3 regions of the Pseudomonas paeninsulae genome follow, and region 1 is predicted to be linked to each of the others. Evidence: riboswitches for the same ligand, from Rfam matches in the RefSeq annotation. Region 1 holds a riboswitch; each other region holds the start of a gene.

What was found. A riboswitch is a leader RNA that binds a small molecule or an ion and turns the genes downstream of it on or off. The one in region 1 is predicted to bind cobalamin.
Region 2: another riboswitch for cobalamin. It lies ahead of cobO (cob(I)yrinic acid a,c-diamide adenosyltransferase); the one in region 1 lies ahead of VCJ09_RS00970 (cobaltochelatase subunit CobN).
Region 3: another riboswitch for cobalamin. It lies ahead of VCJ09_RS02850 (TonB-dependent receptor); the one in region 1 lies ahead of VCJ09_RS00970 (cobaltochelatase subunit CobN).

The regions. Positions count from the first base shown of each region.
Region 1 covers NZ_CP141799.1:216,447-219,715, forward strand. The annotation lists gene VCJ09_RS00965 (cobalamin-binding protein) at 1-621, opposite strand, end outside; cobalamin riboswitch at 928-1,218, shown strand; gene VCJ09_RS00970 (cobaltochelatase subunit CobN) at 1,338-3,269, shown strand, end outside.
Region 2 covers NZ_CP141799.1:3,106,127-3,109,395, reverse strand. The annotation lists gene VCJ09_RS14210 (O-methyltransferase) at 27-689, shown strand; cobalamin riboswitch at 899-1,138, shown strand; gene cobO (cob(I)yrinic acid a,c-diamide adenosyltransferase) at 1,340-1,951, shown strand; gene VCJ09_RS14200 (cobyrinate a,c-diamide synthase) at 2,058-3,269, shown strand, end outside.
Region 3 covers NZ_CP141799.1:628,174-631,442, forward strand. The annotation lists gene VCJ09_RS02850 (TonB-dependent receptor) at 1-1,586, opposite strand, end outside; cobalamin riboswitch at 1,688-1,906, opposite strand; gene dxs (1-deoxy-D-xylulose-5-phosphate synthase) at 1,974-3,269, opposite strand, start outside.

The DNA.
Region 1 (3,269 bases):
CTGGCCGATCAGGTGGCCGTCGTTGACCGTCATCAACGGCTTGTTCCAGACCTGATAGAACACCGTCACGGGCTCGGCCTCGCGGTATTGTTCGGCCAGTGCGGCGATGCCGCGACGCAGGTGTTCGGCGGCCTGCTGGCCCACCGCTTGGCTGTCGGTCAGCCGCGCCAGGCGCTCGATGGCCCGCGCTATGCCTTCGATGTTTTCCGGTTCGAGATAGAACACCGGCACGCCGAAATCTTCCAGGGCGTCTAGCTGCTCGGCGGGATTGCCGCTGCCCCAGACGATCGCCAGGTCCGGCTGCAGGGTCAGCAGCCGTTCCAGATCCAGGCGGCTGTGGCTGCCCACCGACGGCAGCGTCCGGGCCTCGGGTGGATAGTCGCTGAAGGCCACCACGGCCACCACGCGGTCGCCGCCGCCCGCCGCGAAGACCAGTTCGGTGGCCCCCGGCGACAGGCTCGCGATGCGTTGCGCGGGCGTTGGCAGGCAGACCTCGCGCTGCGCATCGTCAACCACGCAGATGGGGGCCGCCAACAGCGTCGGCGCCAGCCCCAGCAGCGCGGCTGCCAGGCCGACGCGGCAGGTCGAGAGGCCGCGTTGGCGGGCGAATGATAGGTACATGTTCTCCCCCCTGGTGACGCGCAGACTCTCGCCGCGATGGCGTCGGTGGCCCGCGAGTGAGCGCAAGCTAACAACCGGCCGGGACAGGGTCAATGTCGATCTGCGGCACGGCGGCACTATTCGAAGTCGCGCTGTCGAAAGCGACCCTCAGCCAACCGAGTGCGACGCTGCGGCCCGGGTAACCCTGCCAGGGCATGCCCGTAGCGGCGCCATTGCGGGCCGATTGCCTGGCGCCGGGTCGCCGCGTCGTTGTGCGACTGCCCGGTGTCGCACGGCGCATAGACGTTGCCGGCATGAGCCTCTAGACTCGCGCCTCTTGCTTCAGGTGACCCGCGGCCATGGCCGCGAGTAAACAGGGAAGTCGGTGCGTTGTGCGTGTTTACGCCAACTATTCCGACGCTGCCCCCGCAACGGTAGACGAGTCAAGCCAGCGCTTTTTCAACCACTGTGCTTTAGGCGTCTGTCGGACTTAACCCTGTTCTGCTAGGAACGGTTAAGCCCGACAGTCTCCTCGCATGGGAAGGTGCGTCTGGTGGCATTGCGCATTTTCGCGCGCCGCTCGTAAGCCCGGAGACCGGCCTGTCGCAGTCCATGGCATCGCGGAGGGCGCTGTCTGGCGTGTGGGCTGCGTATTTCCTGCGGTTCGTGCGTTGCCTCTCTGCGCCTGCCTTTCCCTGCCTGGGTCGCACGGGTGAGCGCGACGGAGTCACGACAACATGAGCAAATCCCTTCCGCCGCCGGTAGCGCTCGCGCTGCGCGGTGTGTCCCTGATCCGCCGCCTGGCGCTGGCCGCCCTGCTGGCGCTGACGGCGCCGCTGGCCGGCGCAGCGCAGATCAACGCCATCGTCTCGCCCTACAGCGCCGCCGAATTCGCCGCGGCAGTCGCCCAGTTCCAGGGCCAGCACCCCGGCCAGCGGGTCAGCGCGCGCACCCCCGAACAACTGGGCGAACTGGACGATGCCGCGCTGGCCGAATGGCTGGACGCCGGCCAGGTGCTGTTCGGCGCGGGCCTGTTTGGTGCCGAGGTGGAGCGCCTGCGGCCCATGTTGGCCGCGGCGGCCCCGGCCGATCTGTTCATCCTGCACAGCGAGCAGGATCTGGTGCAGCTCAGCCGCAGCCGCGGTCAGGCACTGTTCGCCTCCCGCGAGCAGGCCGAGCGCCTGGGCGCGGCCAAGCCGGCGGACGATCTGGCGCAGTGGCTGGCGCAGCAACAGCGCTCCCATCCGCAGCAGGCCGACTGGCTCAGCGCGCGCAGCTACTGGCTGGCCGGTGGCAACGATAACATTGCCGCGCTGCTCGCCTGGCTGGCGGCGCGGGTGGATGCGACGGTAACGGCCGAGCCGGCCAAGGCGCGGCCGCCGCTGCGCTTCTATCAGGACGGGCAGATCCGCGCGGCCGAGCAGCTGCATTGGCAGGGTCAGGCACTGGTGGCGATCATCGACCACGGCCGGGCCGACCGCGCCGGCGACCGGGCGCTCAACGACGCCCTGTGTCAGGCGTTGGGCGAGGCCGGGCTGGCCTGCGTCAGCCTGTTCGCCAACTGGGGCGCGGGTTCGCTGCAGGCGGTGCGTTGGCTGCAGGAGGCCGAGCACCCGCCGCTGGTGGCGATTATCGCCCTGCAGGATTTCGTCATCGGCGGCGGTGAGCACCGTGAGCAGGTCAGCGAGCTGTTCGCCCAACTGGATGTGCCGGTACTCAAAGGCCTGCGCATGGAAGGGCGCAGCGAGGCGGTCTGGCAGCTGTCCAGCGACGGCCTGGCGCGCGACAAGCTGCATTACCAGATCGCCATGCCGGAGCTGCAAGGCACCAGCCAGGCCATGGTGCTGGCCGCCTGGCACGAGCAACAGCTCGACCCGCTGTCCGGCATCCGCTTCGGCATCGGCGAACCGCTGCCGCAACAGGTCGCCGCCCTCAGCGCGCGCATCCAGCGCTGGTGGCATCTGCAGCGCACGGCGAATGCCGACAAGCGCCTGGCGATCGTCTATTACAACCACCCGCCGGGCCGCCACAATATCGGTGCGGACAACCTCGACGTGCCGCAGTCGCTGCTGCATATCCTCCGTCGCCTGCAGGCTGAGGGCTACGACACCGGCTCGCTGCCGGAAAGCCCGGCGGCGCTGCTCGACCTGTTGCAGGAGCGCGGGATCAACCTGCCGGAGCAGGGCGATGCCCTGGCCGAGATGGCCGACAAGGTGCAGAGCCTGGGCGGCCAGGAGTATCGCGACTGGTTCGCGACCCTGCCGGCGGCCCTGCAGGCGGAGATGCGCCAGGGCCCGCTGGGCTACTGGAACGCCCAGTTGCACCGGGCCCTGCAGGCCTCGCAACTGGAGATCGCCGCGGACATTCTGGACAACGGTTCCAGCGAGCTGCATCACGTGCTGGACGGCGTCGAGCACCCGGCGCGGGCGCGCGCCTTGGATCTGCTGGCGCAGTTGGAGAGCCTCTACCGGGCGGCACTGGCACAGCCGGCCCAGGCCGACTGGACGCAGGCGCAGGCGCTGGTCGACGCCCTGGCAGCCAGCGGCATCGAAGGCCTGCGCGGCTGGGGCGAAGGCCCCGGCTATGTGATGGTGCACGACGGCCGCCTGCTGCTGCCGGGGCTGCAGTTCGGCAAGGTGTTCGTCGGTCCGCAGCCGCCGCGCGGCTGG
Region 2 (3,269 bases), 2.5 Mb from region 1:
TGCGCGTAGTAATTCAGGAGAGTCATATGACCAACCGTACCCTCACGCTTGACGACAGCCTTTACCACTATCTGCTCGACGTTTCCCTGCGCGAAACGTCGCTGCTCAAGCGTCTGCGCGATGAGACGGCGCAGCTGGCCAATGCCAACTGGCAAATCGCGCCCGAGCAGGGCCAGTTCATGGCGCTGCTGGTGCAACTGACCGGCGCCAGGCGGATTGTCGAGGTCGGCACCTTCACCGGCTACAGCGCCCTTTGCATGGCTCAGGCCATGGGGGAGGCGGGGCGGTTGATCTGCTGCGATATCCCCGGCGACTACAACGCCATCGCCGAGCGCTACTGGCGCGAAGCCGGCCTCTGCGAACGCATCGAACAACGCCTGGCACCGGCCCTGGAGACCTTGGTCGCGCTTGAGCGTGGCGGGCAGGCGGGTAGCTTCGACCTGATCTTCATCGACGCGGACAAAGCCAACTACCCGGCCTATCTGGAACATGCCCTGCGGCTGGTGCGCCAGGGCGGCCTGATCCTGTTTGACAACACCCTGTGGAGCGGTCGGGTGCTGGAGCAGGCCCCAGGCAGTGACGACACCCGCGCCATTCAGGCGCTCAACCTGGCCCTGAAAGACGATCAGCGCATCGACTTGTCGCTGCTGCCGCTGGGTGACGGCTTGACGCTGTGTCGCAAGCGCTGAAGGCTGTGATTGCGCAGCTCTTATGTTTCATGCGCAAGGCCTGCGATACGTAGGCCGGATGCAACCCGGGAGTGAGTAGTAGAGAGCAAAGCTTAGACCCGCTGCGCTAACCCTGGGCTCCAAGTTCGATCCACTCTTGATGGCTTCCCCGGATTGCCCCGGCTACCGAACTGCGCCTATCCATTGACGCTAAGACCGCGTGCCACTAACCTGCGCGGCTTGCAACAGGTGCCCCCAACGCTGTGCGTCCGCGGGGTGAAACAGGGAAGTCGGTACGTTGTGCGTGTTCACGCCAACAATTTCGACGCTGCCCCCGCAACGGTAGGCGAGTTTAAACAAACGCTGATTGAGCCACTGTGCATTGGCATGGGAAGGCGCGTTTGAAGGTGTTCTGCATAGTCGGAGCGCCGCTCGCAAGCCCGGAGACCGGCCTGCTGCAGTCCACGACATCGCGGAGGGCGTTGTCTGGCGTGTGGCTGCGCGGTTGTTGCAGTTCATGCGTCCTCGCTCTCCGTATGTCTTTTCCCGCCTGGGTCGCACGGGTGAGAGCGACGGAGCTAAATCGAGATGAGCAAACCCCTTCCCCCCATGACAGCCGCTGTGCTGTGCAGCCGTTCCTGTATGCCGTTACGGCTGTGGGAGTGTGAGCGATGAGCGAGTCGGCAGAACGCGACGCGCGACACAAGACGCGCATGGCCCGCAAGAAGGCCTTGATCGACGAGAAAATCGCCCAGGCCCAGGACCAATATGGCCTGCTGCTAGTGCACAGCGGCAACGGCAAAGGCAAAAGCAGCAGTGCCTTCGGCATGGTCGCTCGCGCCCTCGGCCATGGCCTCAGGGTCGGTGTGGTGCAATTCATCAAGGGCGCGGCCAGCACCGGGGAAGAGACCTTCTTCCGGCGTTTCCCCGATGAAGTCAGCTACCACGTGATGGGCGAGGGCTTCACCTGGGAAACCCAGGATCGTCAGCGCGATATCGACAAGGCCCGCGAAGCCTGGGCGGTCGCCGCGCAGTTGCTCAGCGATCCGGGCATTGGCCTGGTGGTGCTCGATGAGCTGAATATCGCCCTGAAATATGGCTATCTGGAGCTGGAAGCGGTGCTTGCCGATATCGAGGCGCGGCCGTTGCTGCAACATGTGGTGGTGACCGGGCGTGGCGCTTTGCCGGGCATGATCGAGGCGGCGGACACCGTCACCGAGATGAGCCTGGTCAAGCATGCGTTTAAATCGGGTGTGAAGGCGCAGAAAGGGGTGGAGTTCTGATGTTCTCGCTCTTAATGCGCCGGGCGCGTCGTCAGCGCCACTTGCCACCGGTACTGCCTGCGTGGTGCTTCCTCGCGCGCAGCGCATTGGCTAACGAGAGGTCGCGATGAGTGCTAGAAGCTGCCCGGCCCTGCTGATCGCCGCGCCCGCCTCGGGGCAGGGCAAGACCACGGTCACCGCCGCCCTGGCGCGCTTGCATACGCGCCAGGGCAAGCGGGTGCGGGTGTTCAAGTGCGGGCCGGATTTTCTCGACCCGATGATCCTCGCCCGCGCCAGCGGTGCGCCTGTGTATCAGCTCGATCTGTGGATGGTCGGCGAGGCCGAGAGCCGGCGCCTGCTCTGGGAGGCCGCGGGCGAGGCCGACCTGATCCTGATCGAGGGGGTGATGGGGCTGTTCGATGGCACTCCTTCAGCGGCCGATCTGGCTCGACACTTTGCTGTGCCGGTATTGGCGGTGATCGACGGCTCGGCCATGGCCCAGACCTTCGGCGCCATGGCCCATGGCCTGGCGACCTTCCAGCCGGACTTGCCGTTTTCCGGGGTACTCGGCAACCGGGTCGGTAGTACGCGCCATGGCGAGATATTGCACGCCGCGCTGCCGGCTTCGATCCGCTGGTACGGCGCCCTGCCGCGCAGCGCCGAAGTCGGATTGCCGAGTCGCCACCTAGGCTTGGTGCAGGCCGCAGAGTTGGCCGATCTGGATGCCCGTCTGGATGCTGCCGCCGATGCCTTGGCCGCCAGCGCCGATGTGGCCTTGCCGCCGGCGGTCGAGTTCGCCGCGCCCGCGCCGCGTGAGCTTGCGGCCTTGCTCGACGGCGTGCGCATCGGCGTGGCCCGCGACAGCGCCTTCGCCTTTCTCTACCAGGCCAACCTGGATCTGCTGGGTGAGCTGGGCGCCGAGTTGCATTTCTTCTCGCCGCTGACCGATCAGGCGCTGCCCGAGGTCGACAGCCTCTACCTGCCCGGTGGCTACCCGGAGTTGCACCTGGCGCGGCTCGAGGCCAATCAGGCCATGGCCCAGGCGATTCGCGACCATCACGCCGCTGGCAAGCCAATCCATGCCGAGTGTGGCGGCATGCTCTATCTGCTCGACAAACTGACCGACAAGCAGGGCGCCAGTGGCCGCATGCTCGGTGTGTTGGCGGGCGAGGCGACCCTGCAGCCGCGCATGACGGCCATGGCCTTGCAGTTCGCCGAACTGCCCGAGGGCCGGCTGCGCGGTCACAGTTTCCATTACTCCGCGTTGACCAGCGCGCTGGTCCCGATCACCCGCGGCGAGTGCCCGAACTACAGGCGCACCGCCGAGCCGGTCTATCGC
Region 3 (3,269 bases), 410 kb from region 1:
GGCACGTCGTTATCCTTGAACGCGCCTGCACGGTAGGTGGCGTCGGTGAAGCTGTACTGGCCGTTCAGCTGCAGGTCCGCGCTCAACTGTCGACTGCCTTCCAGCAGCAGGCCGTCGCGGCGAGTCTTGTCCAGGTTGAGGGTGACGAAGTTGACCGGGTCGAAGAGGATCTCGTCTTCAAGGTCCAGGCGGTACAGGCTGAGCTGGTAGCGTTGAATGGCGTCCTGCCACTCCACTCCGCCTTCCCAGGACTCGCCGGTCTGCGGTCTGAGGAAGTCGACGCCGGGCTGGGTAAAGGCGTTGTCCTCGACGTTGGCGAAGCGCAGCACGTCTTCGCGCTTGATGAAAAGGCGGGTCTGCGTATTGGCCTGCCAACTCAGGCCCAGGCTGGTGCTGTCCTCGCGCTCGGTCTGCGAGCTGTTGCGCTCCAGGTTGCGATCCTCCGCCTCGCTGCTGCGGTAGCCGAGGGTCAGGGTTAGCTGCGACCCCAGTGGCTGGCTGAGCTGGCTGTACCAATCGCGCAGGGTCTGCCGCGAACGGGTATCGCCGAAGATCGAGCTGAGTTCGTAATCGCTCTGCGTGTGATCGTGGCCGAGCAGCCACTCGCTGCGGCCCAGGGCGGTGTCCCAGTGGGCGGTCAGGCGCGGGCTGATGGTGTCGACGCGGGTGCCCTGGGTGAAGGGGGTGGCGAAGAGCGCACCGAGGCCGTCGCTGTCGCGCTGGCTGACATCCAGGTCGGCGTCCCAGTGGCTGCCGAGGTTCTGGCGCAGGGCGAACCGATGCACCTGGGTCTTGCTGTCGTTGAAGTCGTTGGGAGTGCCGGCGGCGCGGCGGTCGTTGTGGCTCTGCGCGACGCTCAGGCTGCCGGGGTAGCGCAGCTCGTCGTCGATCGTCTGGTATTCGTAGAGCGCCCAGCCGCGACTGTGGTCGTAGCGCAGGCGACCGAACAGGTTGCTGTAGGAGGCGTTGTTGTTGTCGCGATAGCCGTCGGCATGCTTGGCTTCGCCGCTGCCGTAGAGCGAGAAACCGGCGCCGAGGAGCTGGTTGAAGTTGCCGCGATAGGCCTCCAAGTCGTCCGAGCCCCGGCCGGCTTCGATGTACGCCTGGTTGGTGCTCGGCTGGCGGGTGATGATGTTGACCACGCCGCCGACGGCCTGGTCGCCATACAGCACGGTGCCGGCGCCGCGGATGATCTCGATGCGTTCGATATTGGCCAAGGGCACGCTGTTGAGGTCGGCGGTCTGCTGGCTGGGGTTGTTCAGGCGGCGGCCATCGACCAGCACCAGGGTGTTGTTCGCCGCATTCTCGCCGAAACCGCGCAGGCTCAGGGACACGCGATTGCCATCGCCGAGGGTGTCGCGAATCTGCAGGCCCGCCTGGCCGCGCAAGACCTCGACCAGGCTGTTGGCGGCGCTGTTATCGATGGCTTCGCGGGTGATGACCGCGATGCTGGCGGGGGCGGGCTGTTGCAGCGGCGTGGCACGGGTGATCACCAGCGGCGGCGCCTGATAGGGCGCGGGCGATTCGCTGGCCAGCAACGTGCCGGGTGCCAGGGTCATGGCCAAGGCCAGGGGGGAAAGCTTCATCGATCAATCCTCAAAAGGTAAACGTCTTTTGAGGAGGGCAGGGACAAGCACCGGACAAGGAGGCAATAGCCAGCGCTTGACGGTGATGCCCTCCGCAACACCAGTCAGATTGCGTCGAGGCAGGTCTCCGGGCTGCCGACTGATGCTTTTCTCTCCTTCCCAGGCGAACCCAGTGGTGTGTCGAGAAAGCCTGCGCGTGAGCGCTGTCGGTTACCGTTGCGGGGGCAGCGCAGGCGTTGCGGCTGTCGAGTTGACGGCTACGCACCTGCTTCCCTTTTCACGCGGCTGGTGTGGCCGCGACCTCGAACACGTAAACGCCGGCACCATAAGGCACGGCGGGATAAAAGCACAAGCAGTCCTGTGCGCAGACCCGGGAGCAGGTCGCTCCTACGCCTTAATCGTCTGCAGTAGCGACAGACGCTGACGCACCGCCTCCTCGATACCGGCTTGGTCGAGGCCGCACTCGGCGAGCATCTGCGCCGGCTTGGCGTGTTCGACGTAGTAGTCCGGCAGGCCCAGGTGGAGCATCGACTTGAGGATGTTCTCACGGGCGAGGAATTCGCTGACCGCGCTGCCGGCGCCGCCCATGATGCTGTTTTCCTCGATGCTCACCAGCAGCTCGTGGCTGGCGGCCAGTTCGCGGATCAGCGCTTCGTCCAGCGGTTTGACGAAGCGCATGTCGATCACCGTGGCGTCCAGGGTTTCGCCGACCTTGAGCGCTTCGGCCAGTTGCACACCGAACACCAGCAGGGCCACGCGCTGGCCCGTGCGGCGAATGACGCCCTTGCCGATCGGCAGGGGTTCAAGCGCTGCATCAATCGGGGCGTTCGGGCCACTGCCGCGCGGGTAGCGCACCGCCGCCGGGCCGTCGAACAGGTAGCCGGTGGTGAGCATGTGGCGCAGTTCGTTTTCGTCGCTGGGGGTCATCACCAGCATGCCGGGAATGCAGCGCAGGTAGGCCAGGTCGAAACTGCCGGCGTGGGTCGGGCCGTCTTCGCCGACCAGGCCGGCGCGGTCGATGGCGAACAGCACGTCGAGGTGCTGCACGGCGACGTCGTGGATCAACTGGTCGTAGGCGCGCTGCAAAAAGGTCGAGTAGATCGCTACCACCGGTTTGGCGCCGTCGCAGGCCATGCCAGCGGCCAGGGTCACGGCGTGCTGTTCGGCGATCGCGACGTCGAAATAGCGGTCGGGGTAGCGCTCGCTGAAGGCCACCAGGTCCGAGCCTTCCTTCATCGCCGGGGTGATGCCGACCAGGCGTCGGTCCTCGGCGGCCATGTCGCACAGCCACTGGCCGAACACGCTGGAATACTTGGGGCCGCCAACTTTCTTCGGGGCGGCGGCCGGGGCGTTGATCGGGTCCAGCTTGGTGATCGCGTGGTAGCCGATCGGATCGGCTTCGGCCGGGGCGAAGCCCTTGCCCTTCTTGGTCACCACATGGAGGAACTGCGGGCCTTCCAGGTCGCGCATATTGCGCAGGGTGGCGAGCAGGGTCGGCAGGTCGTGGCCGTCGATCGGGCCGATATAGTTCCAGCCCAGTTCCTCGAATAGGGTGCCGGGGACCAGCATGCCTTTGGCGTGTTCCTCGGTCTTGCGCGCGATCTCCCAGGCGCCGGGCAGGCGCGAGAGGATCTTCTTGCTGCCCTCGCGCATGCTCGCGTAGGTGCGGCTGGAGAGGATCTT